Regions from separate parts of the Terrabacter koreensis genome, predicted to be linked through region 1. Evidence: predicted binding sites of a transcription regulator. Region 1 holds the regulator's gene; each other region holds the start of a gene.
The links. Region 1 encodes HspR, which represses chaperone genes until heat shock. Its sites were predicted from a motif close to AAGTTGAGTCNNNNNGACTCAACTT; they were not measured.

Region 1 (9,670 bases):
CCGAGGCCAGCGCCGACGACATCAAGGCGAAGGTCGAGGACCTCAACACCAAGTCGCAGGCCATGGGCCAGGCGGTCTACGCGTCCGAGCAGGCGGGCGCCGGCGCCGCGGGCTCCGCTGACGCCCAGGACGGTTCGCACGCTGGTGCGTCGGCGGGCGCGTCGGCCGGTGCCGACGACGACGTGGTCGACGCCGAGGTCGTCGACGACGACGAGGCCAAGGAAGCCAAGTGACCGAGTCGACCGACCCCACCGGCAACGGCCCGACGGGCGAGCAGCCCGACGTGACCGCCACGGGTGCACAGGGTGCCGGCAGCGGTGACGCTGCCGGCACCCCGGGGCCGGCCGCCGACGAGGCGCCGGCTGACGGCAAGCGCCACCACACGTACTACGAGGGCGGCTCCGGCGCCTCGTCCGAGCCCGGCGGCGAGGACGAGTACGACCACGCCCCCAAGGGGTCGGCCGCGGCGCAGGAGTCCGAGGAGTCGGAGGGCGTCGCCCTCGCCGAGGAGGACACCATGGCCGCGACGTTGCTCGCCGACCTGCAGCGACTGCAGGCCGAGTACGTCAACTACAAGAAGCGCGTCGACCGCGACCGTGAGGTGATCCGCCACTCCGCGGTCGGCAGCGTCGTCGAGTCGCTGCTGCCGGTGCTCGACGACATCCACATGGCCCGGCAGGCCGGCGACCTCGCCGCGGGGCCGTTCGCCGCGATCGCCGAAAAGCTCGAGGCGACACTGGGCCGCTACGGCGTCGAGCGCCTCGGCGAGGCCGGTCAGGAGTTCGATCCCAACGTGCACGAAGCCCTCATGCACGTCGAGGCCGAGCTGCCCGAGGGTGCCACCGGCACGACCGTCGTCCAGGTGCTGCAGCCGGGATACCGCATCGGTGACCGGCTCGTCCGTGCCGCGCGGGTGTCGGTTGCCGACCCCGCCTGAGACGTCCGCCGCCGGGCTGCACGCGCAGCCCGGCGGCATACCCGATGATGGGAGCAGCGTGAGTCCCACCGTGACGAAGGAGGTGCGCCTTGGCTAGCCAGGACTGGTTCGAGAAGGACTTCTACGGCATCCTCGGCGTGCCCCAGGATGCCGATGCGGCGACGATCAAGAAGACGTACCGCAAGCTCGCCCGCACGATGCACCCCGACCACAACGTCGGCGACGCCAAGGCGGAGGAGCGCTTCAAGGAGATCGGCGAGGCGTATGCCGTCCTCTCCGACCCCGAGCAGCGCCGCGAGTACGACGCCATCCGCGCCATGTCGCACGGCGGCGCCCGCTTCACCGCGGGTGGCCCCGGTGGCGGCGGCGCCGGCTTCGAGGATATCTTCTCCGCGTTCGGCGGTGCCGGTGGCGGTGGGCAGCGCGTGCGTTTCAGCACCGGCGGTGCCGGTGGCCAGCCGAACCTCGAGGACATCCTCGGCCAGATGTTCGGTGGCGGTGCGGCCGGACCCGGCGCCGGCTACGGCGGCTACGGAGCCCCCGCGGGGCCCCGCCCCGGCGCCGACGTGCAGGCCAGCACCCGCATCGGCTTCCGCGACGCCGTCGAGGGTTCGACCGTCTCGCTCAGCTCGCCCGACCTCGGCCGCATCAACGCCCGCATCCCGGCGGGCGTCAAGGACGGCCAGCGGATCCGCCTGCGCGGCAAGGGGCGTCAGGGTGATCCTGGCGCTCCGGCCGGCGACCTGATCCTCACGGTGTCCGTCGACAAGCACCCCGTCTTCGGGCGTGACGGCGACAACCTCACCCTCGACCTGCCGGTGACCTTCGCGGAGGCCGCGCTCGGCGCGACCGTCGCGGTCCCGACGCTCGACGGCGGTTCGGTCAAGGTCAAGGTGGCGCCCGGCACCCCGAGCGGCCGGGTGCTGCGCCTCAAGGGGCGCGGCGTGAAGCGCGGCGACCACACAGGCGATCTGCTCGCCAAGGTGCAGGTCGTCGTGCCGCAGCGGCTCACCGACGAGGCCCGCGAGGCCGTCGAGAAGATGGCCGCGGCCGAGAGTGGCCACGACCCGCGGGCCGAGCTCTTCGAGCGCGCCCGCGCCTGACGGCATACGCGACGAACCACACGAACGACGAGGAGGAGGAGGTGGCTGGAATGGCTCGCAGGAGCGCCCGACCCGGCGGCCACGACGACGACGCGCCCGTCTTCGTCATCTCCGTCGCGGCCGAGCTGGCCGGCATGCACGCGCAGACCCTGCGGCAGTACGACCGGCTCGGCCTCGTCTCGCCGTCCCGCACGCGCGGCGGCGGCCGTCGCTACAGCTCGCGCGACGTCGCGCTGCTCCGCGAGGTCCAGCGCCTCTCGCAGGAAGGCGTCTCGCTCGCCGGGATCCAGCGCATCCTCGACCTCGAGAACCACGTGAACGCGCTGCAGTCGCGTGTCCAGGAGCTGACCGAAGAGCTGAGCACGGCCCGCGCGGCCCTCGCGGCCGGAGCCTCGGGCGCACGGGTCTTCGCCGTCGGTCCGCGCGGGGAGGTCGTGGCCGTCCGGCCCGGGCAGCGCCCACCGCGCACGCCGGCCTCGCAGGCGCTGGTGGTCTGGCGCCCGGAGCGCTAGCGAGCAGCGGACGCCGGCGCCCGAGCCGGCCCCCTCGTCGGTGCCGTGTGCAACACTGTGCCAGCCTCGAGCAGACGGGGTGTCTGTCCCGCTGTATGCCGCCGGAGGCCGTTGCGTGTTCCACTTTCCGGAGGTCGTGTGACCCCCTCATACCCCGACGGTGACTCCGTGAACCGAGTCCTGGGGTCCGATCTCGGCACGCCCGTACGCCGCTCGGTCGAGATGCAGGAGCTCTTCGCCCGCCACGACTGGTCCGCGACGCCGCTGGGGCCGGTCGATGCCTGGCCCGACAACCTGCGCTCCATCGTCGACATCTGCCTGTCGTCGGGCTTCCCCATGCTCGTGTGCTGGGGGCCGGAGCTGACCATGGTCTACAACGACGGCTACCGCACCCTGCTCGGCCGCAGCAAGCACCCGGAGGCCCTCGGCCGCCCGGTGCGGCAGGTCTGGCCCGAGGTCTGGGACGTCATCGGCCCCATGTTCGACGGGGTGCTCGGGGGTGGGCCCGCGACCTGGGTCGAGGACGAGCTGCTAGTCGTCGACCGGTTCGGCTTCCTCGAGGAGGCCTACTTCACGTGGTCCTACGGCGCCATCCACGACGCCGACGGCCACGTCGCCGGCATCCTCAACGTGGCCGTCGAGACGACCGACAAGGTGCTGGCGGTGCGCCGCGCCGGTGCCGCGCTCGAGCTGTTCCAGGCGCTCATCGTCGCGACGGCGCCCGAGAGCCGCGAGCAGGTGCGCGAGCGCACCCTCGAGGTGCTCCGCAGGCAGACCGCAGACCACCTGGACGTCGACCTCGTCTGGGTCGACGGCAGCGGCTCCGCCGCGCTCACGGGTGATGCCGAGCCCGGCGTGCACGTCGTCCCCGTGCTCGAGCCCGGACTCTCCGAACCCACGGCTCTCCTGCGGTTCGGGGCCAACCCACGCAGGCCCTGGGACGCCCAGCTGCAGGCGTACGCCGAGCTGTGCGCCTCGCACGCCGCGACGGCCCTGAGCGGCGTGCGTCGACGCGCCGACGACCGCGCGCGCGAGGAGGCCCTCGCCGAGCTCGACGTCGCGAAGTCCGACTTCTTCGCCAACGTCAGCCACGAGCTGCGCACGCCGCTCGCGCTCATCGCCGGGCCGGTGCAGGACGCCCTGGCCGCCGACGCCCTCGACGCCGACACGCGCCGTCGGTTCGAGATGATCGCGCGCAACTCAGAGCGCCTCACCGGGCTCGTCGACCGCATCCTCGACCTCACCCGCGTCGAGGCCGGTGCGGTCGAGCCGCACCCCGTCGCCGTCGACGTCGCGGCTGTGACCGACGGCGTCGCCGCCAACTTCCGCCCGGCCATCGAACGGATGGGGCTCGACTTCGTCGTCGAGCGCGGCGACCTCCCACGGCAGGCGTACGTCGACGTCGACATGTACGAGCGCATCGTGCTCAACCTGCTGTCCAACGCGTTGAAGTTCACGCCCCAGGGTCGGATCGGGCTCTCCCTGAGCGGTGACGAGGGCGGCTACGTGGTGTCGGTCAGCGACACCGGCATCGGCATCCCCGAGAAGGACCGCGACCACGTCTTCGACCGGTTCCGGCAGCTCGCCGGCAGCGACGAGCGCCGGTCGCGCGAGGGGGCCGGCATCGGGCTGTCGATCGTCCGGCAGCTCGTCGGGCTGCTCGGCGGCAGCATCTCCCTCGACACGGGCGAGGGACGGGGGAGCACGTTCACCGTCCGGTTGCCGTGGGGACAGCCGCCGACGCAGTCGGCCAGCCGGCCGTCGATCACGCCGCGGCCGGCGGAGTCGTTCATTAGTGAGGCCGCGGCCTGGGCCGGCCCCGACGAGGGCGACGCGGACACCCCCGCGCGTGCCGTCACGGGACGTCCGACCCTGCTCGTCGTCGAGGACAACCCGGACATGCGCTGGCACGTCACCCGGCACCTGCGTGACGACTACGACGTCGTCACGTCGCGTGACGGCGTGGAGGCTCTGGCCCGGATGCGGGCCGCCCGCCCCGACATCGTGCTCGCCGACGTCATGATGCCGCGGATGGACGGCCTGACCCTCGTGCGCGAGATCCGCGAGGACCCCACCCTGCGAGACCTGCCCGTCGTGCTCCTGTCGGCGCGCGCCGGCGTCGAGGCGAGCACGATCGGGCTGACCATGGGTGCCGACGACTACGTCGTCAAGCCGTTCGACCCGACCGAGCTGCGCGCCCGGCTCTCCGCCAACCTCGTCCGGTCGCGCTCGCGCTCGCGCGACGCCGCCTGGCTGCGCGCCATCCTCGGCGCCATCCAGGAGCCGCTCGTCGTCGCCGACGCCGATGGCACCGTGGTCGAGCTCAACGGGGCCTTCACCCGCGACTACGGCTGGTCGCTGGCCGACGGGCCGTTCACCCCGCCCTACCCGTGGTGGATCCCGGCCGACGAGGCGCCCGCCGAGAACGAGGCCCACGCTCGCCGCGTCGAGCTGCTGCGCACCGGCCAGCCCTTCCTCGACGAGCACTACCGCATCCGGAGGAAGAGCGGGGGAGAGGCGTGGGTGCACACCCGGGCCGCGAGCGTCCCCGAGACGGCCGACCACGCCGGCTTCGTGCTCGGCGTGGCCCGCGACGAGACCCGCGAGCGCGAGTCCCGGATGCGCCGCGAGCTCGCCGGCCGGGTCGCCGTCGAGCTCGCCGCCGCGGAGGGGCTCGACCAGGCCCTGGCCACGGCCGTCACCGGTTTCACCGTGCTCTTCGACGGCGAGGTGACCCTCCGGGTGGCCGACGACAAGGGCGACGTCGTGGTGCTCTCGCCCCGTGGCCGCGTGCAGCCGTCAGAGCTCGACGACGCCGTCCGCGAGGGCCTCGAGTCGTCGCCGCACGGCCACGACGTCCTCGTCGGTGACAAGCGTGAGGGGCTGCTGCTTCTCCCGACGTCGCAGGACTCGGAGTGCCGTGCGTGGGTGCAGTTCGACGAGCCGCGCATCGTCGGCAGCGACGAGCTGATCGTCGGCGACCTGCTCGCCCAGACCCTCGGCCAGGCGGTCGACCGGGTGGTGGCGAGCCGGGCCCGGGCCGAGAAGGAGCACCAGCTCGAGCAGGCGATCGAGAGCCATCGGCTGATCGGGCACGCGGTGGGGGTGCTCATCGAGCGCCACCGCGTCACCGCCAAGCAGGCGTTCGAGATGCTCCGGCAGGCCTCGCTCCACCGCAACATCAAGCTGCGCGAGATCGCGGCCAGGGTCGTCGAGAGTGGTCAGGACCCCGACTCGGCCTGACCCGTCGGAGCCGGCCCCACGCGGCCCGATCGCCGTGCGCCCTTGTGCCACGGGCAGATCGGGCCGTGTCGCGTTTTGGCGTGCACGCAACCGGATGCAAGACTGTGCCTGCCTCCAAGTTCGCGGGCCTTCCCGACGCATGCCCTGGAGGCCCCCGTGAGCACGCTGCACCCGGCGACGCCGTCCGCCGACGGCTCGAGCGCCGGCCGCGCGGCCGCCGAGCGGATCACCGACGCCGCACGCCGGCTCGTCCGCTCGGAGGACCTCGAGGAGGCTCTGTCCGTCGCGGCCGCCTCCATCGGCGAGGTGCTCGCCGGCGAGGCGCTGCTGCGGGTGACCACGAGCCAGCACGACCTGTATGCCGGGGCCTCGGGTCCGGTGCCGCCGTCGGCCATCGCGGCCGCCTTCCGGACGGCGCTCGAGGCCTCGCACTCCCACGACAGCGATGTCGTGCTGGTGTCGCGGGGCGAGCACGCGGTGTGCCGAGTGTGCGTGCCCGTGGCCACGAGGACGCCCGGTCCGGTCGAGCTGACCTTCGCCGAGCTGCTGCTCCACTCCCTCGTGCAGGCCGTCGACCGCATCGTCACCGTCGACCGGTTCCGGCAGAGCGAGGCGAACCTCGAGCGTGCGGTCGAGAGCCACCGCCTCGTCGGCCAGGCGATGGGCATCCTCATCGAGCGCCACCGCATCGTGTCCGAGGAGGCCTTCGACATCCTGCGGCGCGCGTCGCAGGACAACAACGTCAAGCTGCGCGAGGTGGCGATGCGCGTCATCGAGAGCGGCTCGGAACCCGACGACGTGGTCTGACCCCTGTCGAGCCCGTGCGGCCGGTGGGCGGCTCGGGGGCCGCGACGACGTCGTCGATGAACCGGTCGACTTCGGCCATGTCGTAGCCCTGCCGGAACTGGGTCGTGCCGAAACGGGCGTTGGTCAGCTCGGTCGCGAGGCGGGCGGCGTCCATGGTTCCGAGCGTAGGGTCAGGAGCGTGTACGGGCGCGCGAGACGGCATACGGGAGCGGCGCGCCACGCACGTAGTTGAGTGGAATACACTCAACTTGCCACCGGTTGTCTCCAGTGACTCCCTTCCCCGCACCAGGAGAACGCATGGACCTTCAGCTGACCAACAAGGCTCAGGAGGCCTTCGCCCAGGCCGCGACCACCGCGGCCGGCAAGCACCACCCGAACATCGAGCCGGCCCACCTGCTGCTCGCGTTGGCAGCCCAGAGCGGCACCACCACCCCCGCCCTGCTCACCGCCGGTCGCTCGAGCGTCACCGACGCGACCACCGCGGCCGAGCGGGCCATGGCGGCGATGCCGCAGGTCACCGGCGGCACCCAGCAGCCGCAGCTCTCACCCACCGCCGCGCGCGTGCTCCAGCAGGCGCAGCAGTACATGACGGCGATGGGCGACTCGTACGTCTCCACCGACCACCTGCTGCTCGCCATCGCGCGCACGGGCCAGTTCGGCCTCGACGCCGACGCGATCGAGAAGGCCATCCCCGAGCTGCGCGGCGGCCGCCCCGTCACCTCCGACAACCCCGAGGGCACCTTCGAGGCGCTCGCCAAGTACGGCACCGACCTCACGGCGCGGGCCCGCGACGGCAAGCTCGACCCCGTCATCGGCCGCGACGCCGAGATCCGCCGGGTCGTGCAGGTGCTGAGCCGCCGCACGAAGAACAACCCCGTCCTCATCGGCGAGCCCGGCGTCGGGAAGACGGCCGTCGTCGAGGGGCTCGCGCAGCGCATCGTCGAGGGCGACGTGCCCGAGAGCCTGCGCGACAAGACCCTCTACTCCCTCGACCTCGGCTCGATGCTCGCCGGTGCCAAGTTCCGCGGCGAGTTCGAGGAGCGCCTCAAGGCCGTCCTCGAGGAGATCCAGGGCAGCGACGGGCAGATCGTCACGTTCATCGACGAGATCCACACCGTCGTGGGCGCGGGCGCCGGCGGCGAGGGCGCGATGGATGCCGGCAACATGCTCAAGCCCATGCTCGCCCGAGGTGAGCTGCGCCTCGTCGGCGCGACGACGCTCGACGAGTACCGTAAGCACATCGAGAAGGACGCCGCGCTCGAGCGACGCTTCCAGCAGGTCTTCGTGGGTGAGCCGTCCGTCGAGGACACCATCGCCATCCTCCGCGGCCTCAAGGAGCGCTACGAGGCCCACCACAAGGTGACGATCGCCGACTCGGCCCTCGTCGCGGCGGCGAGCCTCTCCGACCGCTACATCTCCGGCCGCCAGCTGCCCGACAAGGCCATCGACCTCATCGACGAGGCGGCCTCGCGCCTGCGCATGGAGATCGACTCGAGCCCCGTCGAGATCGACGAGCTGCGCCGTGCCGTCGACCGCCTCAAGATGGAGGAGTTCGCGCTCGAGCAGGAGACGGACGCCGCTTCGCGCGAGCGCCTCGAGCGCCTCCGCAAGGACCTCGCCGACCGCAGCGAGGAGCTGGCCGCCCTCAACGCGCGCTGGGAGGCCGAGAAGTCCGGCCTCAACGCCGTCGGTGACCTCAAGGCCCGCATCGACGACCTGCGCACCCAGGCCGACCGCCTCCAGCGCGAGGGCGACCTCGGCGCCGCCTCGAAGATCCTCTACGGCGACATCCCGACCCTCGAGAAGGACCTCGCGACCGCGCAGGAGCGCGAGGCCGCCGCCACCGCGTCCGATGAGACCCCGATGGTCAAGGAGGAGGTCGGCGCCGACGACATCGCCGACGTCATCTCCGCCTGGACCGGCATCCCGGCCGGCCGGCTGCTCGAGGGCGAGTCGGAGAAGCTGCTGCACATGGAGCAGCACATCGGCGCGCGGCTCATCGGCCAGGCCGACGCGGTGCGCGCCGTGTCCGACGCCGTCCGGCGCACCCGTGCCGGCGTCTCCGACCCCGACCGCCCGACGGGCAGCTTCCTCTTCCTCGGCCCCACCGGCGTCGGCAAGACCGAGCTCGCGAAGAGCCTCGCCGACTTCCTCTTCGACGACGAGCGCGCCATGGTGCGCATCGACATGTCCGAGTACTCCGAGCGCCACTCGGTCGCGCGCCTCATCGGTGCGCCCCCCGGCTACGTCGGCTACGAGGAGGGTGGCCAGCTCACCGAGGCCGTGCGCCGCCGGCCCTACTCGGTGATCCTGCTCGACGAGGTCGAGAAGGCCCACCCCGAGACCTTCGACATCCTGCTGCAGGTGCTCGACGACGGCCGCCTCACCGACGGCCAGGGCCGCACGGTCGACTTCCGCAACGTCATCCTCGTGCTCACCTCCAACCTCGGCTCGCAGTTCCTCACCGACCCGCTGCTCAGCCCCGAGGCCCGCCGCGAGTCGGTCATGGGGGTCGTGCGCTCGTCGTTCAAGCCCGAGTTCCTCAACCGGCTCGACGAGGTCGTCGTCTTCGACGCCCTGAGCCGCGACGACCTCGCGCACATCGTCGACCTGCAGGTGCGGGCGTTCGCGTCCCGGCTGTCCGACCGTCGGATCACCCTCGAGGTCACCGACGCGGCCCGGCTGTGGCTCGCCGAGCGCGGCTACGACCCCGCCTACGGTGCCCGGCCGCTGCGCCGGCTGGTCCAGCGCGAGATCGGCGACCGGCTCGCCCGGGGCCTGCTCTCGGGCGACGTGCGCGACGGCTCGACCGTCACCGTCGGGGTCGACGAGGCGGCCGAGCAGCTCACGCTCGGCTGAAGACCTCGGCGTCCCAACCGAACTCGCGTGCTGCCGCCACGTTGTCCTCGCGGTCGTCGGTGAACCACACCTCGCTGCGGGCCAGCTCGCGCCCGAGGTCACCCTCGATCGCGCGGTGGGCGGCGGCATACGCGAGGGGGTCGGGCTTGGCGACACCGAAGTCGGCGGTGTTGAGCAGCCCGTCGAAGAGGCGCCCCAGCCCGAGCAGC
Region 2 (9,670 bases), on a different contig from region 1:
TCGGCCACGCCCTCGTCGTAGGACCGCAGCAGCTCGGCGTAGACGTCCATCGGCACGGCCTGACCCTCGATGACCTCGAACCCGTGCCGCACGAAGAAGTCCGTCTCGAAGGTGAGGCAGAAGAGCCGCTCGACCCCGATCTCGCGCGCGTCGTCCACGAGGGCCTCGAGCAGCCGACCGCCGAGGCCGGTGCCGAGCATCTCGGGCGCGACCGCGAGGGTGCGGACCTCGGCGAGGTCCTCCCACATGACGTGCAGGGCGCCGCAGCCGACGACGCGACCGTCGAGCTCGGCGACCCGGAACTCCTGGAGGCTCTCGAAGTACGTGACCGCCTCCTTGCTCACGAGCACCCGGCGTTCGGCGAGCGGGGCCACGAGAGCCCGTATGCCGCGTACGTCGGCGGTGCGCGCCCGCCGGATGACGGGCTGCGGGCCCGAACCCGCCTCGCGCGTCACGCTGCTCATGCCAGGTTCCCGTCACGGAACTGCGCGAACAGGCGACGGGCCTCGTTGCCGAGCACCACGATCGACTGCCCTCCGGCCGTGCCGAACGCCCCCTTGGCCACGCCCCTGCCGACCTTGAGCGGGCTCAGCTGGTGGAGCCCGGCCGTGAACGTGAGGATCTGCTCGGCGGTGAGGTTGCTCTTGCCGACCTTGCTGAAGCTCGTGAGCGCCGACGGGATCGCGATCGGACCGGCGAGCTTGGCCTTGACGGCGGACGCGAGGATCACCTCGCCCTGGTGACGAGATCGGCCGAAGTCCCCGTCGGGCAACGTCTTTCGCTCACGCGCGTACGCCAGAGCCTGCTTGCCGGTGAGAGTCTGGGGGCCGGCCTTGATGACCATGTTGCGGGCGTGCGAGGCGACGACGGTCTTCGGCACGACGATGGGGATGCCGCCCTGGTCGTCCACGATCTTCGTGAAGCCGGTGAAGCCGAGCACGACGTAGCCCTGGATCGGCAGGCCAGTCACGTTGCGCACGGTGCTCACCTGCGCCTTGGGGCCACCGAACACCATGGCGGAGTTGATCTTTCCCCGTCCGCCGGTCGACAGCGGGACGTAGAGGTCGCGGGCCATGCCCATCACGCCGCCGCCGCCCTTGCCGTCGACCCCGATGACCTGGAGCACGTCGGCCCGGGTGCGCTCGAGGGGCTGCCCCGGTCGGGCGTCGGACCCGATCGCCAGGACGAAGCGGGGGCCCGCGCCGAGGCTCGGCTTCGAGACGCCCAGTGAGGGCCACCAGCCGCCGACGACCTTCCACGTCGGACCGACGGCGAGCGTGACGTCGTCGCCCGAGGTCACCACTGCAACGGGGGTGCCCATCCACGAGCCGACCTTCGCGGTCGCGTCCAGCGAGCCGGTCGCGGCCCGCGCCTTGAGCGCGGCGGCCGCCGTGGGGGAGGCCGTTCGCGTGAGGTCGCCTCCGGCGTACAGGCTGCGCACCAGCGCGGCCAGTGGCGCCGGCGCTCCCTCGACCCGCGAGCCACCTGCCGTGGTCGAGATGGTGCCGGAGGTCGAGCCGTCGGGGGAGCCGGTGGCTGCCGACGATGCCGGCGCGCCGCCCGGTGCGGCCGGGTCGGACGAGCACGCGCCGAGAGCGAGCGCGGCGACCGCCGTGACGCCGGCCACGCGCAGGGCGAGCGGACGACGAGAGCGCGCCGGACGGCATACGGGGTCGGCGCGCCGGCGATCGGTGGGGTGGTGCTCAGAGGTCACCGCCCCACCGTAGACGACCGGTTCACGCGACGCGGGACGCCGTCCGGACCAGCGAGCGGGAGGCCAGCACCGAAGCGAGCACCACTGCCCCGGCGATCGCCGACGTCACGACGAACCGCACCACGAGGCCGCCGTCGAGCCTGCTCAGGAAGGGCAGCATCAGGACGAGGACGAAGCCGGCCGACAACGCGATCGTCATGGCCAGGGGCAGGGCGACCTCCAGTGCCCGCGCCCGGTGCAGCGACCGCTCTCCGGTGCCGGCGAGGGCCAGGGCGCGGTACTGCTCGCGCTGGTCGAGCACCCGGGCGGCCTGCACGACACCGGTCGACGTCGCACCGACGATCGTGATGATGACGAGCGTCACCAGGGCTCCGGTGCCGAGGTCCGCGGAGAGGTAGGCCTCCAGCGGCGTGCCGGGGTCGTCGACCTGGGCCAGGCTCGTGAAACCGACGACGACGACAGCCAGGCCGAGCGCGCCCACGGCCCGCCACGTGCTCTTCGGGTCGTCCGCGATGCGGCGGGCGGCGAGCAGCGTCGCCGCCGTCGGGGCGATGCGGGCGGCGACCCTGCCGGCCACCATGACGACCCACGGACCGACCGCGTTGACCGCCAGGATCACCGCGCCCAGCACGAGCACGATCGTGAGGCGCTCCGGCTCCTTCATCGGGGTGATGACGAGCACCCAGGCCGCACCGGCGGCCGCGGCCACGAGCACGCGCAGGATGCTGAGCCGCTTCGGGCTGGTGCGGGCCGCGACGCCGAGGGGGCTGATCGCGACCCTCGCGAGGCTCGACGCCCCCGAGACGATCGCGACCACGACGACGGCACCGACGACGGCCGCCGTCTGGCCGAGCGGCAGCACGAGCTCGCTCAGGTCGAACGTGCGGCCCTGGAACGTCAGCCGGGCCACGATCGGCAGGACGGCGAGGTAGAGCACGACCCCGGTCAGCGCGCCGACGAGTGCCTGGGCCGCCGCCTCGGCCAGCGTCATGACGGTCACCTGGGCCGAGGTCGCTCCGGCCAGCCGCAGAGCAGCCAGGCGCTGGTCACGCCGGGCGATGGCGAGGCGGGCCGCGACGCCACCCAGCGTGAGGATGGGGATGACCATGCAGGTGGTCGCGATCCACGCGAGGGTCACGTAGAGGTCGCCGATCATGGCCTCGTCGATGGACAGGCCGGTGCTGTGCCCCGGCGGCACCGTGTTGCGCGCCTCGAAGGCCGACAGCCCGGCCACGCAGACGAGCAGGGCCGCCGTCGCCACCGCGAACGAGACGACGGCGAGCACACCCGGCACCCGGTCGTCGGCCGCAGCGGCGCGACGCAGCCGCCACCAGAGCGAGACCGCGGCGTTCATCGGGCGGCCTGCGCGCTGTGCTCGACGACCCGTCCGTCGCGCACGCGCACCACGCCGTGGCACCACGCGGCGACGTTCTCGTCGTGCGTCACGACGACGAGCGAGGCGCCCGTGTGGGCGGTCAGCTCGGTCAGGTGGCGCATGACCTCGCCGCTCGTGGTCTGGTCGAGCGCACCCGTCGGCTCGTCGGCGAACACCACGCCGGGGCGCGCCACGAGCGCCCTGGCGATCGCGACTCGCTGCGCCTGCCCGCCCGACAGCTCGCCGGGACGCCGCTTCTCGAAGCCGGAGAGGCCGAGCGGTGCGAACAGGGTCGCTGCCCGGGCGGTGGCCTGCGAACGTGACGTGCCGTCGAGCATGAGGGGCAGGGCGACGTTCTCGATCGCGGGGAGCTCGGGCAGGAGCATGCCCTGCTGGAAGACGAAACCGAAGTCCTTGCGGCGCAGCACGGTCCGCTCGCGATCCGACATGCGCGCGATGTCGCGACCGCGCCACAGCACCTGGCCGCCGGTCGGGCGCAGGATGCCGGCCAGCACGTGCAGCAGCGTCGTCTTGCCCGAGCCGGACGGGCCCATCACGGCGAGACTCTGGCCCGCGCGGATGATGAGGTCCACCCCGCCGAGAGCGGGCGGGCCGGACTGCCCGCCCGAGCGGCCCTTGCCGTAGGTCATCACGAGGTCGCGGGCGACGAGGTCCCTGTCGGGGTGGCCCGATGCGTTGTCGAGGTCGTTGTGGCTCATGGGGACAACCCTCGCCGGGAGGCCTGCCTGCCCACATCGGACCGCGGTCGGCTCTGCCGGCCGAGCGTGTACGACTCCGGTATGACGGCCCACCCGGCGGCCCACGACCCCGGCGACGACGACCCCGGCGACGACGACCCGCGCGACGGCATACGGCCCCGGGACGACGACCGGCACGGCGAAGGGGCCGGGAACCGTGGTCCCCGACCCCTCCGGTCGGTCAGTGCGGTGCGGGCCGCCCCAGCGCTGGGTTCAGCGCTCGGTGCCGGTGCCGGTCATCCCCGAGTCCGGGTAGACCTGGTCGTCGGGCACCGTCGACGGGCCGGCGGTGACGTTGACACCGAGCGCCTCGTCGAGGGCAGCGCCCTCCGGCAGCTCCGGCAGGTCGTCTGCCGGTCGGTGCGCGTCGGGGTGGGCCATGTTGGAGAAGGTGAACTTCTCCTCCTTGCCCTCGCCCTCGGTGTCGACCTTGATGTACTGGCCCGAGGTGAACTCGGCGAAGAGGATCTTCTCCGACAGGGCGTCCTCGATCTCGCGCTGGATGGTGCGGCGCAGCGGGCGCGCACCGAGCACGGGGTCGTAGCCCTTCTTGGCGAGCAGGTCCTTGGCCGCGGGCGTGAGCTCGATGCCCATGTCCTTGTCCTTGAGCCGCTTGTCGAGCTTGGCGATCTCGAGGTCGACGATCTGCGTGATCTCCGCCTTGTTGAGGTGCGGGAACACGATGGTGTCGTCGACGCGGTTGAGGAACTCGGGCCGGAAGTGCTGCTTGAGCTCGTCGGTGACCTTGGCCTTCATCCGCTCGTAGTCCGTGCGGCTGTCGGGCCCGGACGAGAAGCCCATGTTGGCCTTGGAGATGTCCCTCGTGCCGAGGTTGGTCGTCATGATGATGACGGTGTTCTTGAAGTCGACCATCCGACCCTGCGAGTCGGTGAGGCGGCCGTCCTCGAGAACCTGCAGCAGCGAGTTGAAGATCTCCGGGTGGGCCTTCTCGACCTCGTCGAAGAGCACGACGGAGAACGGCTTGCGGCGCACCTTCTCGGTGAGCTGGCCGCCCTCCTCGTAGCCGACGTAGCCGGGAGGCGAACCGAAGAGCCGGCTCACCGTGTGCTTCTCGGAGTACTCGGACATGTCGAGCTGGATCAGCGCGTCCTCGCTGCCGAAGAGGAACTCGGCGAGCGTCTTGGCCAGCTCGGTCTTACCGACACCGGTGGGGCCGGCGAAGATGAACGAGCCACCGGGGCGGCGCGGGTCCTTCAGGCCGGCACGGGTGCGGCGGATCGCCTGCGACAGCGCCTTGACGGCGTCGTCCATGCCGACGATTCGCTTGTGCAGCTCGTCCTCCATGTGGAGCAGTCGACTGGACTCCTCCTCGGTCAGCTTGAACACCGGGATGCCGGTGCTGGCAGCCAGGACCTCGGCGATGAGCTCCTCGTCGACCTCGGCCACGACGTCCATGTCGCCCGACTTCCACTGGGCCTCACGGGCAGCCTTCTCCTGACGGAGGCGCTTCTCGTCGTCGCGGACGCGCGCCGCGCGCTCGAAGTCCTGGCCGTCGATGGCCGACTCCTTCTCACGCACCAGCGCGGCGATCTTCTCGTCGAACTCGCGCAGGTCCGGCGGAGCCGTCATCCGGCGGATGCGCAGTCGCGCGCCCGCCTCGTCGATGAGGTCGATCGCCTTGTCCGGCAGGAAGCGGTCGTTGACGTAGCGGTCGGCCATGTTGGCCGCCGCGACGAGCGCGCCGTCGGTGATCGTCACGCGGTGGTGTGCCTCGTAGCGGTCACGCAGGCCCTTGAGGATCTCGATGGCGTGCGGCAGCGTCGGCTCCTGCACCTGGATCGGCTGGAAGCGCCGCTCGAGGGCCGAGTCCTTCTCGATGTGCTTGCGGTACTCGTCGAGCGTCGTGGCGCCGATCGTCTGCAGCTCGCCGCGGGCCAGCATCGGCTTGAGGATGCTGGCGGCGTCGATGGCGCCCTCGGCCGCACCGGCACCGACGAGCGTGTGGATCTCGTCGATGAAGATGATGATGTCGCCGCGGGTGCGGATCTCCTTGAGGACCTTCTTCAGCCGCTCCTCGAAGTCACCGCGGTAGCGGCTGCCGGCCACGAGCGAGCCGAGGTCGAGGGTGTAGAGCTGCTTGTCCTTGAGCGTCTCGGGCACCTCGCCCTTGACGATGTCCTGGGCGAGACCCTCGACGACGGCGGTCTTGCCGACGCCGGGCTCGCCGATGAGGACCGGGTTGTTCTTCGTGCGGCGGGACAGCACCTGCATGACCCGTTCGATCTCCTTCTCACGCCCGATGACCGGGTCGAGCTTGCCCTCGCGGGCCGCCTGCGTGAGGTTGCGACCGAACTGGTCGAGCACGAGGGAGCCCGCGGGCGTTCCCTCGGCCTGGCCCTGGCCGACGCCGGCGCCGGCCTTCTCGCCGCTCTGGCCACCCTGGTAGCCGGAGAGCAGCTGGATGACCTGCTGGCGCACCTTGTTGAGCTCCGCGCCGAGCTTGACGAGGACCTGGGCAGCAACGCCCTCACCCTCGCGGATCAGACCGAGCAGGATGTGCTCGGTGCCGATGTAGCTGTGGCCGAGCTGGAGTGCCTCGCGCAGCGAGTACTCGAGAACCTTCTTCGCGCGGGGCGTGAAGGGGATGTGGCCGGTCGGGGCCTGCTGCCCCTGGCCGATGATCTCCTGGACCTGGGCCCGGACCGCTTCGAGCGAGATGTCGAGCGATTCGAGGGCCTTCGCGGCGACGCCTTCGCCTTCGTGGATCAGACCCAGGAGGATGTGCTCGGTCCCGATGTAGTTGTGGTTGAGCAGGCGAGCTTCCTCTTGCGCGAGGACAACCACCCTTCGGGCCCTGTCGGTGAACCGTTCGAACATGTTCTTCTCCTGACTGATCGAGAGACATCTCGATGCTATCCGTGCCCGCTGTCAGCGAGCACAACCCGACCAACGCGAGCCGGCCGCGTCCTGTTCCCATCCTGAGCGTGATCGGCTCAGGTTCCGCATCTGTTCGCCGTGGGCGGACAGATGTGGCCGCACCTACCTCTGTGGACGGCGCACCCCTACCCCGTTCGGGTCGCCGCCGTGCGGTGGGAGACGTAGTTCCCCGGCTCGGGGTCCGATGTCATGCCCAGACGATCCAGCACACCGGGCCGCCCGCGTTCCGGTCCTCCACAGCCCGACGGTTCGGGGGCCGTGGCACTGGAACCGGCAGGGCCGTCAGGGGGTGGGGGCGCTGCTCGCGAACTCGGCGTGGAGGGCCTTCACCTCGTCCTCGAGCTCGGGGGCCGGCCCGTCGACCACGGCACCGGGCACCACGTCGCGGATCGACAGAGCCGCCACGGGCGACGCGGGTGAGCCCCACGCCGACCGCCACTCGCCCAGCCGGGCCGAGCTGACGGCATACGCGATGCGCCCCAGCCCCACCCAGGCGTGCGCGGCCGAGCACATCGGGCAGTGCTCTCCCGACGTGTAGACGGTCGCCGCAGCCCGCTCGGCGGGCGTCAGGTGCGCGCCCGCCCACCGCGCGATGGCGAACTCGGGGTGCTGGGTCGCCTCGAGCGCGACGACGTGGTTGTGGTCCTCGAAGAGCACCTCTCCGGAGCCGGAGACGAGCACCGACCCGAACGGTTCGTCGCCGCGCTCGAGGGCCAGCCGGGCGAGCGCGACGGCCCGCCGCAGGTGCTCGAGGTCCGTGGCCGAGAGGCTCATGCGACCCTCCCCGTCACGAGCGCGAAGGTCACGAAGGCGCCGCCGTCCGCCTCGAGCATCCCCTGGACGGGCGAGGTCACTGTGCCCTTGAGCTCCATGACGGCACGCTCCCACAGGAGCCAGTTCGCGCACGCGTCCTCCTGCGTGCGCGCCGTGACGCGGGTGAACGCGCGGCTGAACTCCCACTGGCTCCGCAGCCAGTCGGCGGTGTGCCAGGCAGCGGTCTCGGCCCCGACGACGCGGTCGATGTGCTCGGGGATCTCGCCGAGCTCGCGCACCTCGGTGGTGAGGGCGGGGGTGGCGACGCCGAGCTGGCCGCCGGGCTTGAGGAACTTCGCGAGGTAGGGCGGGTAGTGGTCCCCGGTGCCGAAGTACTCCCACGCGTCGATGCTGACGATGGCGTCGAACGAGCCGCGACCGAACGGCAGCGCGTGCGCGTCGACGCGCATGGGGAGCACCCGGTCGTCCACGCCCTCCTTCCGGAACACGGCGCCGGCCTCGCTCGGGTCGACCCAGAGGTCGGCCGCGACGACCTGCACGCCGTACTCCCTCGCGAGGAAGACCGACGTCGCTCCGAGGCCCGAGCCGAGGTCGAGCACGCGCATGTCGGGCCGCAGGGCGAGGTCGGCCGCGAGGTCCTCGAGCAGCCACAGCGGGTGCGGCCCCATGTCGAGGTCGACGAGCCACTTCGCGTCGTACTTCGCCGACCTGGGGTAGGCGGCTCGGGTCAGGTGGTCGAGGGCGGGCATGGGTCGATCCTCCGTGACGAGAACGTATGCCGTCGAGCGAGTTCCACGGGTCGAGTTGCCTTGCGTCGCGGGCTGGTCGGGCTGCTAGCCGTCGTCCCGGACGCGAACGAGCACGTCGGGGGTCAGCCCGGCGACCGAGGTCTGGCCCGAGAGGGCGAGCTGCAGGTCGAGCTCCGCGCGCAGGTTGCGCAGCACCTGCGAGACACCGTCGGCGCCTGCGAGGGCGAGCCCGTAGACGTGTGGGCGACCCACTGCGACCGCAGTGGCTCCGAGTGCGAGGGCGATGAAAGCATCTGCACCGCAACGGATCCCGCTGTCGAAGATGACGGGCATCTGTGAGCCGGCACCGCGCACCGCGGTGACCACACGTGGCAGCGCGTCGAGCGCCGCGACCGACCGGTCGACCTGGCGCCCGCCGTGGTTGGAGACGTAGATGCCGTCGACGCCTGCGTCCACGGCCCGTAGCGCGTCGTCCGGGTGCAGGATCCCCTTGAGCACGATCGGCAGCGACGTCAGCGAACGCAGTCGCGGCAAGTCGTCCCACGTCAACGACGGTCGGCTGAAGACGTCGAGGAAGGTCTCGACGGCGGCACGGGGCTCGGGGGCGGTCAGGTTGTGCCGCGTGTCGCCGGGGTGGTTGCGCGACATCGAGAGCAGCGTCGCGACGGCAGCGGGCGTGGGCCGGGGGCGCGGCTGGGGCGTCGCCGCAGCGACCCGCCCCGCGACGAGCCGACGGAACACGGGGTCCGACGTGTACTGCGCGATGCCCTCGCCGCGCGCGAACGGAAGGTGCCCGAGGTCGAGGTCGCGGGGCCGCCAGCCGAGGTATGCCGTGTCGAGCGTGACGACGAGCGCCTCGCTGCCGCAGGCCTCGGCGCGCGACACGAGGCTCTCGACGAGCTCGTCGTCGCTGCTCCAGTAGAGCTGGTACCAGTGGCCGGAGCCGGCGAGCGTCCGCGCGATGTCCTCCATCGGCACCGATGCCTGCGTGCTGATGATCTGGGTGACGCCCTGCTCACGCGCCCCGCGGGCGACGGCGAGGTCGGCCTCGTCGTGGGCCATCGACAGCACCCCGATCGGTGCGACGAGAAGCGGGCTCTCGTGGCGCCGGCCGAAGAGCTCGACCCCGAGGTCGCGCTCCGTCGTGTCGACGAGCATCTGCGGCGCGACCCGCCAGTGGGCAAAGGCCTGCGCGTTGGCCGAGGCGCTCGCCTCGGACCCTGCAGACCCGGCCACGTAGGCAAAACCCCTGCGGGACATCACCTTTCGAGCGGCTTCCTCGAGTCGCGTGCCATCGGTCGGCACCTCCGGACGGTGGCCGAAGGCGCCCGCGCGGTAGATGGCGGACTGCACGGCCCGGCCGAACCCCTCAGGCGGCATACCTGCTCCTCACGTCGCGGTC
Region 3 (9,670 bases), on a different contig from region 1:
TCGTGGGAGCCGGTCTCGCCGGCCTCGTCGCCACCGCCGAGCTCGCCGACCGCGGCAAGCGGGTGGTGCTCGTCGACCAGGAGGGCGAGCAGTCGCTCGGCGGACAAGCCTTCTGGAGCTTCGGGGGGCTCTTCCTGGTCGACAGCCCCGAGCAGCGCCGGATGGGCATCCGCGACAGTCTCGAGCTCGCCACGCAGGACTGGATGGGCTCGGCACAGTTCGACCGCGACGAGGACTTCTGGCCCCGCAAGTGGGCGGAGGCGTACCTGCACTTCGCCGCGGGCGAGAAGCGCTCGTGGCTGCACGAGCAGGGGCACCGCCTCTTCCCCGTCGTCGGCTGGGCCGAGCGCGGCGACGGCCGGGCCGACGGGCACGGCAACTCCGTGCCGCGCTTCCACATCACGTGGGGAACCGGCCCCGGCATCGTCGAGCCGTTCGAGAAGCGCGTACGTGCCGCCGTCGAGAAGGGCCTCGTGACCCTGGCGTTCCGGCACCGCGTCGACGACCTCGTGCTGTCGGGCGGGACGGTGACCGGCGTACGGGGACGGGTGCTGGCGCCCGACGGCGTCGACCGCGGCCGCCCGAGCAGCCGCGAGGAGGTCGGGGACTTCGAGATCGCGGCCCAGGCCGTGGTCGTGACGAGTGGCGGCATCGGCGGCGACCACGACCTCGTGCGCCGGGCATGGCCCGAGCGGCTCGGCACGCCCCCCGCGCGCATGGTCGCCGGGGTGCCCGCCCACGTCGACGGCCGGATGCTCGGCATCACCCAGCAGGCCGGCGGCAACGTCATCAACCCCGACCGCATGTGGCACTACACCGAGGGCCTGCGCAACTGGGACCCCGTCTGGGACAACCACGGCATCCGCATCCTGCCCGGCCCGTCGTCGCTGTGGCTCGACGCGCGCGGCCGTCGTTTCCCGGCCCCCTACTTCCCCGGCTTCGACACGCTCGGCACGCTGGGGCACATCATGCGCACCGGCTACGACTACTCGTGGTTCGTGCTGACGCAGAAGATCATCGAGAAGGAGTTCGCCCTCTCCGGCTCGGAGCAGAACCCCGACCTCACCGGCAAGGACGTACGCCAGGTGCTGGGTCGCGCGCGCAGTGGCGCACCCGCGCCCGTGGAGGCGTTCATGCGCAACGGGGAGGACTTCGTCGTCGCCCGCTCGCTCGACGAGCTGGTCCGGGGGATGAACGCCCTCACCGGTGACGACCTCATCGACCTCGAGTCGCTCCGCCGTACGGTCGTGGCCCGCGACAACGAGATCGACAACGACTTCACGAAGGACGCCCAGATCACCGCCGTGCGTGGGGCACGGCACTACCGCGGCGACCGGCTGATCCGGGTCGCGAGCCCGCACAAGCTGCTCGACCCCAAGGCGGGACCGCTCGTCGCGGTCCGGCTCAACATCCTCACGCGCAAGACCCTCGGCGGGCTCGAGACGGATCTCGCGGGACGGGTGCTGCGGCCCGGCGGCGACCCGCTCCCCGGCGTCTACGCGGCCGGCGAGGTGGCCGGCTTCGGCGGTGGCGGCATGCACGGCTACAACTCGCTCGAGGGCACCTTCCTCGGCGGCTGCCTCTTCAGCGGTCGCACCGCCGGACGCTCGGTGGCGGCGGCCCTCTGACGCTGGGGACGGGGGTCTTGACGACACCCGCGCGGATCGTCTACAACGGGAACAGAGCACGAAGTTGAGCGGTTATCACTCAAGAAAGGTTCACTGAGGCCGATCAGGTCGGCCCCGTTCTCCGAGGAGTAGATCATGAGCACCACCACCTTCGACCCGTTCCGCTCCATCGACCGGACGTTCGACCGCCTGCTGGGCGAGGGCCTGCGCGGGGCATCCGCCTCCGGGTCGATCATGCCGATGGACCTCTACCGGTCCGGCGAGAGCTTCATCGCCCACATCGACCTGCCCGGCGTCGACCCGTCGACCATCGACATCGACGTCGAGGACCGCACGCTCACCGTCCGGGCCGAGCGCCGGTCGCCCGAGGCCGAGGGCGCCCAGTGGCTCTCGCGCGAGCGGCCCGCCGGCACCTTCGCCCGCCAGCTCTCGCTCGGCCGCGGCCTCGCCCTCGACCGCATCGAGGCCGACTACCGCGACGGCGTGCTGTCGCTGACCATCCCGGTCGCCGAGGAGGCGAAGCCGCGCCGCATCACCGTGTCGCACGCAGGCTCGTCGGCCGACGCGCACCGCGAGATCGAGGGGGCCGACACGGAGGCGACGAAGGAACACGCGTCCGCCTGACCAGGACCCGGGGGGCTCGGCGGTGGACCGCCGAGCCCCTGCACCTGTCCGGGTGCGGATCAGGCCGGCGCACCGACCGGGGTGGCGAGCGCTTCACCGTCCACGACCGCGCGGCGCTCGGCCGCGCGGCGCTCGGCGGCGTTGGCCGCGAGGATGACGACGAGGCCGAGGCCGGCGAAGCCTGCCCCCACCCAGAGCGGTGACGTCCAGCCGAGCCCGGCAGCCAGGGCCAGGCCCGAGAGCCAGACGCCCAGGAAGTTGCCGAGGTTGAACGCGGCGATGTTGGCCGACGACGCCATCGTCGGAGCGCCCGCCGCGTGCGCGAGCACCCGCATCTGCAGGCCCGGCACGGTCGCGAAGCCGAAGAAGCCCATCGCCAGCAGCATCGCCGCCGATCCCAGTGGGCTGTGCGCGAGCAGGGCGAAGCCGACGAGCGAGACGCCCAGCGCCACGGTGAGCAGCACGAGGGTGCGGGTGAGCGCCCGGTCTGCCCAGCGCCCGCCGAGCAGGTTGCCGACGAAGAGCCCGACGCCGAAGAGGACGAGCAGCCACGGCACCGCCGACTCGTCGAAGCCGGTGACCCGAGTGAGCAGCGGCTCGACGTACATGAACGCCCCGAACATGCCGCCGAAGACGAGCACCGTCATGCCGAGCGAGAGCCACACCTGGCCGTTGCGAAAGGCCTCGAGCTCGGCCCGGAGGCCGACGGTCGACCGGGAGCTGGGACCAGCCTCGCCGTCGGCCTCGACGTCGCCCGAGTCGGGGACCAGCGCAGCGATGCCGGCGGCCGCGACGACCCCGACGGCGGCGATGACGGCGAAGGTCGCGCGCCAGCCCCACTGCTGGCCGACGAAGGTGCCGAGCGGCACGCCGAGCACGTTGGCGAGGGTGAGGCCGCCGAACATGATCGAGATCGCGCCCGCCTTGCGGTCGGCGGCCACGAGCGAGGCCGCCAGCACGGCGCCGATGCCGAAGAACGCCCCGTGCGCGAGGGCGGCGACGACGCGACCGCCGAGCAGGACGGCATACCCGGGGGCGAGGGCCGAGAGCGCGTTGCCGGCGACGAAGAGTCCCATGAGCACCAGCAGCGCCCGCTTGGGACGCCAGCGCCCGAGCAGCGGCGGGAGCGCCAGCGCGCCGAGGACGACGGCGAGGGCATAGCCGCTGATGAGGTAGCCGGCCGTCGGGATGCTGACCCCGAGGTCGGCCGCGACGGTGCTGAGGAGGCCGGCGATGACGAACTCCGTCAGGCCGATGCCGAAGCCCCCGAGAGCGAGGGCGATGAGACCGAGTGGCATGGGTTCCTGGTCCTTCCGAACAGGTGCGGACGCCGGGGCCGAGCCTCTCTGCCTTCGCCGGTATGCCGCGCGTGCAACTACTTGATGCTGAGCGACGTTAGTTGCACGCGCGGCATATTGCAAACGCGCGCTATGATGATGGGCATGGGAATCGCGGACACCGCCGTCGAGGTGCGCGCCTCCGGGTGGCGCACCCTCGCTGCACTGCACGGGCACATCGAGGCCGCACTCGAGCGTGAGCTCGTTCGCCGGCACGGGCTGTCGGTCGTCGAGTTCACCGTGCTCGACGCGCTGTCACGTCAGGACGGCTGGCACATGCGGATGTCCCAGCTCGCCCGGGCCGCCGCGCTCTCCTCGTCGGCCACGACCCGGCTCGTCAACCGGCTCGAGGACCGCGGCCTGCTCACCCGGGTGCTCTGCGCCGACGACCGGCGAGGCATCTACACCGAGCTCACCCCCTCCGGGCGGCGACTCCACGCCGAGGCGAGCCCCACCCACGACCAGGTGCTGGAGGAGTCACTCGGCAGCGCCGGTGAGGTGCCCGAGCTCGCCGCCCTCGTCGAGTTCCTCCACCGCTCCTGACGACTGCCGATGCGGCGGTTCAGAGCCGCCCGCGGACCGGGGTGCGTTCGACCGGGTCGCCGCCCTCGGGCATGACCATCTCGGCGCGCACGCCGAGCAGCCGCACCTCGCGCTCCGGGTCGAGCGTCGCGGCCAGCTCCACCGCCGCGGCGACGACCTCGTCGCGGTCGGACGTCGGGGCGCGCAGCTTGCGGGCCTTGGTCTGGGTGAAGAACGGCGCGTAACGGACCTTGAGGGTGACCCGGAAGACCGGCCGGCCCTCCTTCGCGGTGTCGTCGAACGCCTGCTCGGCGAGGTCGCGCACCGCGTCACGCACCTCGGCGGGCGTCGTCAGGTTGCTCTGGTAGGTGGTCTCGCGGCTGTGCCCCCGCGCGATCCAGGGCGAGTCGTCGACGACGGCCGAGCCGATGCCCCGCCCCAGCTGGGAGTACCAGACGCCCATGCGAGGCCCGAACTCGCCGACGAGCGTGGCCTCGTCGGCGTCCGCGAGCTGACGCACCGTCTCGATGCCGTGACCTGCAAGGCGCTTCGACACCTTGGAGCCGACTCCCCAGAGGTCGATCGTCGGCCTGTCGCCCATGACCTCGAACCAGTTGTGGCGCGTCAGCCGGAAGACACCGCGCGGCTTGCCGAAGCCCGTGGCGATCTTGGCCCGCACCTTGTTGTCGCCGATGCCGACCGAGCTGTGCAGGTCGGTCGCCTCGAGCACGGCGCCCCGGACCCGCTGCGCGAAGGCTTCGGGGTCGTCGGTCTGCACCCCGAGGAACGCCTCGTCCCAGCCGAGCACCTCGACGACGACGCCGAGGGACCGCAACGTCTCCATGACCCGCTCGGACGCCTCGGTGTATGCCGGCGCGTCGACCGGCAGGATGACCGCGTCGGGTGCCTTGCGGGCGGCCAGACGCAACGGCATGCCCGAGCCGACCCCGAACTCGCGGGCCTCGTAGCTCGCCGTCGACACGACGGCCCGCTCGGTCGGGTCGCCGCGCCCACCGACGATGACGGGCTTGCCGACGAGCTCGGGTCGGCGCAGCAGCTCGACCGCCGCGATGAACTGGTCGAGGTCGACGTGCAGCACCCAACGGGCGGGCCCGGCGCTCATGACGCCATTGTGCCCGCGCGGACCGACAGTGCTGGCGGTGCCGGTGGGCCGGGCGGACGTCAGCCGCGCGTCGGGCGGTCGCGCTTGGCGGGCCGCCGTGGTTGGTCGGTGACCTGCCTGCCGGCCCGGAAGGTGTAGACGGCCGGCGGCTCGGGCGTGCCGGACGACTCGGTCGGTTCGGAGCGATCGACAGGCTCCGAGCGTCGAGGGGCCCCGGCGGCCTTGGGGGCGCTGGGGGCGCTGGGGGCGCTGCGGGTCCGGGTGTCTCCGCCCGTCGGGTCGTCGTCGACGGGCGCCGGGCCGGCGGCGGCGTCCTGCTCACGCGCCGCGAGGACGACACCGTGGAAGAGCATCGCGGCGGCCAGCACCGTGAGGCCGAAGGCGCCGACGGCGAGCGGCACTCCGGTGTGGGCGCCGCCGAGCTCGGAGCGGAGCAGGTGCAGCCCGCCGGCGGCGGCACCGACGACGGCGGAACCGACGAACCAGACGATCGTGCCCCGGGTCATTGAATGCGCCACGAGGTCACTGTGGCACACGCGAGCCGGGTTGGCGCCGAGGCCTGCAGGTTCGGCTCGAGGGACGGGCGGCTGACGGGCGGCTGACGGGCGGCTGACGGGCGGGTCGCGTGGATTGTCAGTGTCCGGACGTCGCCGAGACACCCTTGGCCGCAACGGTCTTCGCCGCCTTGGCGGCGTTCTCGGCGTCCTGTCGCGCAAGCCTCGTGGCGGCCATCACGTCGGCCCTGGCCTGACCGGTGGGGACGGCCGCGCCACCGGACGCCCGGTCGGCCTTCTTCGAAGACCCGAGGATCGCCCGCGATGTGGGGTCGGGTGCGAAGCCCTGCGTTGCCGGCTGGGCCTGGGCGCGCGCCTGGCGGGCCTGCGCCGCAGCCGCCTTGGCGGCCTTGGCGAGGGCAGCCTTGGCTGCCTTCTCGTTCGCCCTGGCGGCCTTGGCAGTCTTGTCGGCGGCCTTCTTCGCGGCCTTGTCGGCAGCCTTGGACGCCTTGTCCGCAGCCTTGTCCGCGGCCTTGGACGCCTTGTCGGACGCCTTGTCGGACGCCTTGTCGGCAGCCTTGGCCGGGCCCTTGTCGGAGCCCTTGCCCGAGTTGTCGTCGGAGCGCTGCCCCGGAGTTCCGGGGCCCTCGGCGTTGCCGGGCCTCGGGTCGAGGGCGTCGAGCGCGAGCGTGAGTCCCGGGGCAACGGCCGACGGGACCGCCGGGGGTGCCTGCACAGGTGGAGCCGGCGGAACCGGCGGTGCCGACGGCGCCGCCGAAGCGGGCACCTCGGCCGGACGCGTCGCGGCCGGCGCCTGGACCGACCCGGCGGACTCGGGTGCCGAGGGCACGGCGGCATACGCGGTCTGGGTGCCGACGGAGAACGGGGAGCTGACGGGCACACCACCGGCCGCCTCGGGCTCGGCACGGCGCTCGTGCGCCGTGACGGACGGCAGGATGAGGGCCGCGACGGCGGCGCCGAGCAGCAGCGCCGCACCACGCTGGCCACCGACGGACGAGAGCGACACGCGCCCGCGGACGAGCGCGGCGATGGCCGCGAGGAGCGTCGAGACGCCGATGACGACGAAGCCTGCGGTGAGGCCACCCACGAGGCAGCTGAAGGCGACGAGGGCGCCGATGACGGCGAAGCCGGAGACCGTGCCCTCGGGCAGGCGGCGCGGCTCGGGGTCGGCGAGCAGGTCGACCGGCTCGGGGGCCAGCAGGCCCGGGCGGGCCGGCAGCGTGAACGAGGGCTCCTCGAGCGCGGCGAAAGCGGACATTTCGGACGTCACGGGGACAGTGTGGACGATCCGGGGCTCCGCGTCACGTCCCAACTCGTTGTCGCCTCCTGAGGTGCCGCCGTCGCCCCCGCGCGAGGACTCGTCACGCAGGGTGCGGGTCGGCGCACCGGCGGCGGCCCAGAGCTGCCAGCCGCGGGGCGGGACGGGCCAGGAGGGGTCGGGCAGCCAGCGGTCGACGTCAGCCGTGGCCGGCCGTCCCGGTCGCATCGGGGCACCGTGCGTGGGCGTCATGGGGGTGGTCACCGAACTCGCCTCTCCTGCGTCAGCGCGGCCCCGCTCCGTCGAGCAGGGCCTCTCATAGCAGAACAGTACGGTGCAGAGTCACGTTTTGTACCGCAAATGGTAAAAGTTGGGCAAAGTCGCCCGTGTCGCCCTCTGTCGCCCGGATGGAAGACTCTGCTCCATGCTGCGACTGGACGACCGGTGGGTCTGGGACGCCTGGACCGTCGACGACGGTGGGCGCACCCACCTGTTCTACCTGCAGGCACCACGGTCCCTCGGCGACCCGAGCCTGCGGCACGTCAACGCCACGGTGGGGCACGCCGTCTCGACCGACTGCGTCGCCTGGGAGGTCGTCGAGGACGCCCTGACCCCGTCGGACAGCGGCTTCGACGACCTCGCGATCTGGACCGGGTCGACCGTGCACGACGGCGAGCGCTGGCGGATGTTCTACACGGCCGTCTCGCGCGCGGGACACCACATCTACGACCAGCGGATCGGCTCCGCGGTCTCCGACGACCTCGTGCACTGGACCCGGGCCTCGAGCGAGCCGGCCCTCCGCATCGACCCGCGGCACTACAAGACGCTGGCCTCGCACCCCGGCCCCACCGAAGGGCCCGACCTCGAGGGCAGCAGCGAGACGTGGCGCGACCCGCTCGTGCTGCGCGACCCCGAGGGTGACGGCTGGCACCTGCTCATCACCGCCCGAGCCCGCGACGCGGCGAAGAACGACGACGGTGTCGTCGCCCACGCCTGGAGTTCCGACCTCGACTCGTGGGAGGTGCGCGGACCCCTCTGCGAGCCGGGCGCCGGCTTCGGGCAGCTCGAGGTCCTGCGCAGCCTCGTCATCGACGGGCGGCCCGTCCTCGTCTTCACCTGCCACCCCGAAGAGATGACCCCGGCGCGCCGTGCCGACGCCGACGGGTGCTGCACGTGGTCGGTGCCGTCGCCGGGCCTGCTCGGCCCGTGGGACCTGTCCCGGGCTCGGCCGTTCCGGGCCGACCCGACGCTCTTCGCGGCCCCGGTCGTGACCCGGCCCGACGGCAGCACCGTGATCTTCGGCTTCCACCACGACGGCCGGGACGGGTCGCTATGGATCGGTGACCCGATGCCGGTGACGCTGGACGCCGCGGGCTACCTCGTGCCCGCCTGACCCGACCGGCCGGCCTCCACGGGATGCAGCCCTCCCACCAGCCACGCCGGGGTCTGGTCGGCGAAGTGGTCGGCCCGGGCGTCGCCGCTCGCCCCGAAGGGCACCACCCACCGGCTCGCGTCACGGTCGGCGAGGTCCCAGACATAGCGGGCGACCGGTCCGCCGTAGCAGCGGTCGGTCACCCCGGGCGCGCTCGCCGCGGCGAGCACGCAGCCCTTGTCGCCGCCGACCGGGTCGCGCGGCACCGACGGCGCCCGGTCGCTGACGTCGAGCGCGTGCAGCGGGTCGAGCCAGTGCCGGTCACTCCACGCGGCGTCCGGGTCGTACTGTCCGGCCACGCTCTCGAGGGCCGCGCGGACCCCGTCGGCGACGTCGATGCCGCGCTCGGGGGCGAGCCGTGCCATGGAGTGCCAGCCGGCGCCGATCTGCGCGACCACCCCGGTCCACGCGGCGAAGATCGGCGAGTGGCCGCTCGGCTCGAGCATCGGCGCGAGGCTCGGGTGGTCCGAGAACCACCGCACCAGGGCGGTGCGCCAACGCGCGAAGACGGCGGCCCCGTGACTGTCGGCGTCGCTGTGGCCGTCCCACGCGAGCAACACCTCGCGCACCTGCGCCGCGCGGCCGCCCACCTCGACGGCCTCGACCAGCTCGCGCATGAGGTCGGCCTGGCCGTTGCGGGTGTCGACGTGGATCGCCGCGCAGTCGTCGACGGTCAGGCCGGTGCGCGACCCGATGAGCGAGCGGATGCGCTCGGCGCGGAACGGCGTCGCGTACTCGACCCCGAGCCCTCCCCCGCTCGCCCGGTCGTTGGCGCTCACCATGACGTCGGGCACGTCGACGGCCGGACCCCGGCGGTAGCCGTGCCAGGTGTGCCTGGAATCCCAGGCAGGCAGCGGCAGCACCATGCCCGCCTCGTCGCGGTCCGGCACCCGTCCGACGACGAGGTGGCGCATGCGTCCGCTCGTGTCGGCGACGAGCGCCGAGTTCACGGGCTCGACCCAGCGCGCGAGCGCCCGCTCGACGTCGCCGACGGTGCGGGCCCGCAACAGGGGCAGCAGCGCGCCGAAGCCGAGGTCGCTCTCGACCTGGGTCGGGGTGCGCAGGCTGAAGGGCGGCGGTCCGCATGCAGCCGCGGCCTCGTCACCGTCGCCGGCGACCGCAGCGGCGCGCTCGAGCTCGGCCTCGAGCCCGGTCACGACCGGGCCGCGCGCCGTCACGACGACGGGCACGTGCAGCTCGCCCTCGCCGCGCACCCGCACCGTCTCGGTCG

Region 2: the regulator HspR is predicted to act here: its motif matches at 6,784-6,808, upstream of ACYVNR_RS15725 (ATP-dependent Clp protease ATP-binding subunit).
Region 3: the regulator HspR is predicted to act here: its motif matches at 1,690-1,714, upstream of ACYVNR_RS16570 (Hsp20/alpha crystallin family protein).

Annotation. Positions count from the first base shown of each region.
Region 1 is NZ_BAAGQU010000004.1:165,933-175,602, forward strand. It holds gene dnaK (molecular chaperone DnaK) at 1-233, shown strand, start outside; gene ACYVNR_RS03500 (nucleotide exchange factor GrpE) at 230-937, shown strand; gene ACYVNR_RS03505 (DnaJ C-terminal domain-containing protein) at 1,027-2,040, shown strand; gene ACYVNR_RS03510 (heat shock protein transcriptional repressor HspR) at 2,091-2,552, shown strand; gene ACYVNR_RS03515 (ATP-binding protein) at 2,721-5,795, shown strand; gene ACYVNR_RS03520 (ANTAR domain-containing protein) at 5,952-6,602, shown strand; gene ACYVNR_RS03525 (DivIVA domain-containing protein) at 6,565-6,756, opposite strand; gene clpB (ATP-dependent chaperone ClpB) at 6,900-9,461, shown strand; gene ACYVNR_RS03535 (HAD family hydrolase) at 9,448-9,670, opposite strand, start outside.
Region 2 is NZ_BAAGQU010000005.1:737,848-747,517, forward strand. It holds gene ACYVNR_RS15705 (amino-acid N-acetyltransferase) at 1-464, opposite strand, end outside; gene ACYVNR_RS15710 (LCP family protein) at 461-1,714, opposite strand; gene ACYVNR_RS15715 (FtsX-like permease family protein) at 1,737-3,068, opposite strand; gene ACYVNR_RS15720 (ABC transporter ATP-binding protein) at 3,065-3,808, opposite strand; gene ACYVNR_RS15725 (ATP-dependent Clp protease ATP-binding subunit) at 4,061-6,685, opposite strand; gene ACYVNR_RS15730 (nucleoside deaminase) at 7,028-7,519, opposite strand; gene ACYVNR_RS15735 (SAM-dependent methyltransferase) at 7,516-8,268, opposite strand; gene ACYVNR_RS15740 (alpha-hydroxy-acid oxidizing protein) at 8,353-9,648, opposite strand.
Region 3 is NZ_BAAGQU010000006.1:27,383-37,052, reverse strand. It holds gene ACYVNR_RS16575 (FAD-binding dehydrogenase) at 1-1,628, shown strand, start outside; gene ACYVNR_RS16570 (Hsp20/alpha crystallin family protein) at 1,764-2,252, shown strand; gene ACYVNR_RS16565 (MFS transporter) at 2,312-3,550, opposite strand; gene ACYVNR_RS16560 (MarR family winged helix-turn-helix transcriptional regulator) at 3,695-4,132, shown strand; gene ACYVNR_RS16555 (DNA polymerase IV) at 4,152-5,234, opposite strand; gene ACYVNR_RS16550 (hypothetical protein) at 5,294-5,752, opposite strand; gene ACYVNR_RS16545 (hypothetical protein) at 5,868-7,271, opposite strand; gene ACYVNR_RS16540 (glycoside hydrolase family protein) at 7,432-8,400, shown strand; gene ACYVNR_RS16535 (penicillin acylase family protein) at 8,382-9,670, opposite strand, start outside.